Linked DNA regions of Streptomyces liliifuscus. The protein of the gene in region 2 interacts with the protein of the main gene of each other region in a pairwise test. Links are inferred from orthologs where the notes say so. Each region holds a gene or a part of one and is shown on either strand. Other genes may lie near its edges.

The links. The genes of interacting proteins can lie anywhere in the genome.
Region 1: the proteins of rpsL (region 2) and rimP interact in binary tests that used the Escherichia coli proteins (3 or more experiments, as listed by UniProt). The link is inferred for Streptomyces liliifuscus from one-to-one orthologs.

The regions. Positions count from the first base shown.
Region 1 is NZ_CP066831.1:3,313,933-3,316,992, reverse strand. Bases 355-3,060 are described here. They hold rimP (ribosome maturation factor RimP), read left to right. Parts: upstream 355-1,301; coding sequence 1,302-1,820; downstream 1,821-3,060. Other genes in these bases: JEQ17_RS13880 (YlxR family protein), read left to right, coding at 2,956-3,060; nusA (transcription termination factor NusA), read left to right, coding at 1,823-2,818; JEQ17_RS13895 (hypothetical protein), read right to left, coding at 551-1,096; JEQ17_RS13900 (ferritin-like domain-containing protein), read right to left, coding at 355-554. Outside these bases: JEQ17_RS13905 (aminoglycoside phosphotransferase family protein), read right to left, coding at 1-29; more of JEQ17_RS13900, read right to left, coding at 57-354.
Region 2 is NZ_CP066831.1:6,446,987-6,449,688, forward strand. It holds rpsL (30S ribosomal protein S12), read left to right. Parts: upstream 1-1,016; coding sequence 1,017-1,388; downstream 1,389-2,702. Other genes in the region: JEQ17_RS27820 (DUF1707 and DUF4190 domain-containing protein), read left to right, coding at 102-728; rpsG (30S ribosomal protein S7), read left to right, coding at 1,391-1,861; fusA (elongation factor G), read left to right, coding at 1,901-2,702. UniProt on the Escherichia coli protein: With S4 and S5 plays an important role in translational accuracy. Interacts with and stabilizes bases of the 16S rRNA that are involved in tRNA selection in the A site and with the mRNA backbone.

The DNA.
Region 1 (3,060 bases), 3.1 Mb from region 2 along the record:
ACCAGACGCCGCGGCGGTTCGAAAGCCATGCGCGAGTCGTTTCCTTCCTGTACGCGTTACGACGGCGGTGCCGCCGACGCGGTGGACCGGGCCGACCGCTCCGCGAGCCCAGGGAAGGGTACGCTCTCGCCCCGCCAGCGCACCGCCCGCACCGCCGCGTCCCGCAGCGCCTCGGCCGCCGCCCGGCGCCGGTCGCCCTCCGAGGCACGGACCAGGTCGGAGTACACCCCGGCCACCCGGTCCTCCAGCTCGGCGGCGAGCCGCACGGCAGACTCCGCGTCCGTCACCGGGAACGGCAGCGCGTACGCGGCCGCCGCGGGCCGGGGCTTCCCCCGCAGGTCGCGCACCGCCCGCCCCAGTTCGTCCCGCCTGGCCCGGTGCGCGTCGTACGCCGCCCGGGCCTCGCCGCGCCGGGCCTCGCCGATCTTCCCGCCCACGACCCCGTAGCCGTACACGGCGGCGTGTTCGGCCGCGAGCGCGGCCTGCACGGCCGTCAGCTCCGCCGGCGCCTTGGCCTTCCGGTCTGCTTCTCCGGCCCTTCCGGAACCGCTCACTTCTCGCCCTCCGTCAGCAGAAACGCGTGCACCGCACCGGCCGCAGCCACCGAGGCCAGCAGCCGCGCCAGCTCTCCCGGCACGTCGAGGAGCGCCTTCGTACGCCGGTCCGCCAGCGTCCGCTCGGCCGTGGCGAGTTCGGCGAGGGCGTCCTTCTCCACGGCCGGCACCTCGGCGGACGGGCCGGGGGAAGGCGCCTCGGACGGATCGGCGGAAGCACTCGGCGACGCACTCCCGGAGGCCTTCCTGCCTCCGCCGAACGCCTCCGCGTGCCGTACGACCTCCGCCCGCAGCGGCGACAGCCGCCCGGCCAGCGCGGGATGCACGGCGAGCACGGCCTCGTACCGCTCCGCGAGCCGCTCGCTGTCGAGGGCCGCACGCGCGCGTGCCCGCTCGGCGGCGGACGTGCTCCCCTTGGTGGTCTCGGAGGAGTCGGAGGAGGAACAGCCCGTGAGCAGCGCGGCGCCGACACCGGCGGCCCCGGCGAACAGGCTCCTTCGGCGCGGCCCCGAGGGGATGCGCGACGGCAGGGTGAACGGCACGGCAGACGTCCTCGGAGGGCTCGTACGAACGGAAGGGCGGCAGGCCCGTGATCACGGTACCCGTGTACCGCCGCCGCACCCACCAGCGGCGCCGTCCCGCCGTCGGGCGGGCCACGGTGGACGGCAACACCCCTTGGGACCGGATACCCTTTGACCTGACACGCGACCTACCCACAACAGCACACGCGGCCGAGGAGTCACCCGGATGAGCACCACCCAGAGCGAGAGGCTTCGAGAGCTCCTGGAACCGCTCGTCAGCTCCCAGGGACTCGATCTCGAGGAGATCGAGGTGGACTCGGTAGGACGCAAGCGTGTGCTGCGCGTCGTGGTCGACTCCGACGAGGGAGCCGATCTGGACGCGATCGCCGATGTGAGCCGCGCGCTCTCGGCGAAGCTCGACGAGACCGACGCGATGGGCCAGGGCGAGTACACCCTCGAAGTGGGAACCCCCGGTGCCGAGCGCGAGCTCAAGGAACACCGTCACTACGTACGCGCCACGGACCGCCTGGTGAGATTCCAGCTGACGAGCGGCGACGAACTGGTCGCCCGGATCCTGACGGTGGACGAGGACGGGATCGACCTGGAGGTGCCCGGCGTCAAGGGACGCAAGGCCACCGCCCGCAGGATCGCCTTCGAGAACATCGACAAGGCGCGCGTCCAGGTCGAGTTCAACCGCAAGTCCAACGAGAACGACGCAGACATGAAGGAAGAGGAGGAGGCGTAGCCGTGGACATCGACATGAGTGCCCTGCGGGGCTTGGTGCGGGAGAAGGAGATCTCCTTCGACCTGCTGGTCGAGGCGATCGAGTCGGCCCTCCTCATCGCCTACCACCGCACCGAGGGAAGCCGCCGCCACGCGCGCGTCAAGCTCGACCGGGAGACCGGTCATGTGACCGTGTGGGCGAAGGAGGACGCCGAGGACCTGGAGGAGGGTCAGGGGGCGCGCGAGTTCGACGACACCCCGTCCGACTTCGGCCGGATCGCCGCCACCACCGCCAAGCAGGTCATCCTGCAGCGCCTGCGGGACGCGGAGGACGACGCGACGCTCGGCGAGTACGCGGGCCGCGACGGCGACATCGTCACCGGTGTCGTCCAGCAGGGCCGTGACCCGAAGAACGTGCTCGTCGACATCGGCAAGCTGGAGGCCATCCTGCCGGTGCAGGAGCAGGTCCCCGGTGAGACCTACACGCACGGCCTGCGGCTGCGGTCGTACGTCGTGCGGGTGGCGAAGGGCGTACGCGGTCCCTCCGTGACCCTCTCCCGCACGCACCCCAACCTGGTGAAGAAGCTCTTCGCCCTCGAGGTGCCCGAGATCGCCGACGGCTCGGTCGAGATCGCCGCGATCGCCCGCGAGGCCGGCCATCGCACGAAGATCGCCGTCCGGTCCACCCGGTCAGGGCTGAACGCCAAGGGCGCCTGCATCGGCCCCATGGGCGGCCGCGTGCGCAACGTGATGGCCGAGCTGAACGGCGAGAAGATCGACATCGTCGACTGGTCGGACGACCCGGCGGAGATGGTGGCGAACGCGCTGTCCCCGGCCCGGGTCTCCAAGGTCGAGGTCGTCGACCTCGCGGCCCGCTCCGCGCGAGTGACGGTCCCCGACTACCAGCTGTCCCTGGCGATCGGCAAGGAAGGGCAGAACGCCCGGCTCGCCGCCCGTCTGACCGGCTGGCGCATCGACATCCGTCCGGACACCGAGCAGCCCGCCGAGAAGCAGGACTGAGGCGAAACAGCCCCAGGTCCGGGGCGTCAACGGCAAGATCGGGAATAGATCACGCCGTGTGACGGTTGGATTACGACAACAACCGTTCGGTTCTTGCCCCAAAGGGGTGAGGTCGGTGCGGGGAGGTAGACTTAAGAGTGTCTGGCCGGACGCGTGCCCGTGCATGCCCTGAGCGCACCTGTGTGGGGTGCCGGGAGCGAGCGGCCAAGATCGATCTGCTGCGCACCGTGGCGGCCGAGGGC
Region 2 (2,702 bases):
TGGGGTGGCCGCCCTTCGGCTTTTCCCGTGACGGGAACCTATGCCGGAAATGCCGCGTTGGAGCATGATGGAAGCCCAGTCTTTCGGGGGGAGGTGCTCCCGTGTCGTATCCGTCGTGGCAGCCGGGGGAGGGGCCGAAGGACGCGCAGGCCCGGCAGGGGTCGGGTGGTGTGCCGTCCTGGCGTGGGCAGGGGGGTCAGCCGCCGGTCTGGTACGGGCAGGGGGGTCCTCCGCAGCCCGGGTACGGGGACACCGCGCATGCCATGCTCGCCTCGCACTCCGACCGGGAGCGGGCCGTCGATGTGCTCAGAGCCGGCTTCGGCGAGGGGCGTATGGAGCAGGCCGAGTTCGAGAAGCGGGTGGCGCGGGCCTACGCGGCCCGTACGGTGGGCGAGCTGGCCCTTCTGGTGGCCGACCTGCCCCAGGGGCCCGTTCCGCTGCCGGCGGCCGTAGGGGCCGTGCCACGGACGTTCCTGCCCCTTCCGGTGCCGAAGACGAACGAGAAGGCGATCGGGTCGGCGATCTGCGGTGGGCTGTGTCTGGTGACCTTCGGGCTCACCGGTCTTCCCGCGGTGATTCTCGGCCATTCCGCGCGCTCCGAGATCCGTCGCAGAGGCGAGAGCGGTGACGGTCTCGCGCTCACCGGACTGGTCATCGGATGGCTGGCCACGGCCAGCTGGACCCTTGTGGTGACGCTGCTGCTCATCGCCGCACTGACGACCGGATGAAGATCACGGACGGCGTGGCGGGTTGGCATGGTCGGCTCAGAGATGTTAGTGCGGCCCATTTGTTTTGACCGCAGCGTATGAGGTAGGTACGCTCAGACCTTGTGCCTGGGGTGTGCCCTGGCTCCCGTGCGTGCCTTCAAACCGCAAGGGGAGTCGTAAGCGGCCACCGTAAATCTGCGCTCTTCTCGCTTCACGGCGAGAGTCTGCAGGATTCGACACACCCGACCGCGTGGGTCGGCGATGTTCCAGGTTAGCTTCACCATTCGGCACACAGAAACCGGAGAAGTAGTGCCTACGATCCAGCAGCTGGTCCGGAAGGGCCGGCAGGACAAGGTCGAGAAGAACAAGACGCCCGCACTCGAGGGTTCGCCCCAGCGTCGCGGCGTCTGCACGCGTGTGTTCACGACCACCCCGAAGAAGCCGAACTCGGCCCTGCGTAAGGTCGCGCGTGTGCGTCTGACCAGCGGGATCGAAGTCACCGCTTACATTCCGGGTGAGGGACACAACCTGCAGGAGCACTCCATCGTGCTCGTGCGTGGTGGCCGTGTGAAGGACCTGCCGGGTGTTCGCTACAAGATCATCCGAGGTTCCCTGGACACCCAGGGTGTCAAGAACCGCAAGCAGGCCCGCAGCCGCTACGGCGCCAAGAAGGAGAAGTAGAAATGCCTCGTAAGGGCCCCGCCCCGAAGCGCCCGGTCATCATCGACCCGGTCTACGGTTCTCCTCTTGTCACGTCGCTCATCAACAAGGTGCTGCTGAACGGCAAGCGCTCCACCGCCGAGCGCATCGTCTACGGCGCCATGGAGGGCCTGCGCGAGAAGACCGGCAACGACCCGGTCATCACGCTCAAGCGCGCTCTTGAGAACATCAAGCCGACCCTCGAGGTCAAGTCCCGCCGTGTCGGTGGCGCCACCTACCAGGTGCCGGTCGAGGTCAAGCCCGGCCGCGCGAGCACCCTGGCGCTGCGCTGGCTGGTCGGTTACTCCCGCGCCCGTCGCGAGAAGACCATGACCGAGCGTCTGCTCAACGAGCTTCTCGACGCCTCCAACGGCCTCGGTGCCGCTGTGAAGAAGCGCGAGGACACCCACAAGATGGCCGAGTCCAACAAGGCCTTCGCGCACTACCGCTGGTAGTCGCTACCCCCATCGAGACCGAGAGAAGACCGAAGCCTTATGGCTACCACTTCACTTGACCTGGCCAGGGTCCGCAACATCGGGATCATGGCCCACATCGACGCGGGTAAGACGACCACCACCGAGCGGATCCTCTTCTACACCGGCGTCAGCTACAAGATCGGTGAAGTCCACGACGGCGCTGCCACCATGGACTGGATGGAGCAGGAGCAGGAGCGTGGCATCACGATCACCTCTGCTGCTACCACCTGTCATTGGCCGCTTGAGGACAACGACTACACGATCAACATCATCGACACCCCGGGTCACGTCGACTTCACGGTCGAGGTGGAGCGTTCGCTCCGCGTCCTCGACGGTGCCGTCACCGTGTTCGACGGTGTCGCGGGTGTCGAGCCGCAGTCCGAGACGGTGTGGCGTCAGGCCGACCGTTACGGCGTGCCGCGCATCTGCTTCGTCAACAAGCTCGACCGGACCGGCGCGGAGTTCCACCGCTGCGTCGACATGATCAGCGGCCGCCTCGGCGCGCAGCCGATCGTCATGCAGCTCCCGATCGGTGCCGAGGCCGACTTCAAGGGTGTCGTCGACCTCGTCACCATGAAGGCTCTCGTGTGGTCCGCCGAGGCGGAGAAGGGCGAGATGTACGACGTCGTCGACATCCCGGCCACCCACACCGAGGCTGCCGAGGAGTACCGCGGCAAGCTCGTCGAGACGGTCGCCGAGAACGACGACGAGATCATGGAGCTGTACCTGGAGGGCAAGGAGCCTTCCGTGGAGCAGCTGTACGCCGCGATCCGTCGCATCACCATCGCGTCCGGCAAGTCCGAGGGCACCACGGTCACCC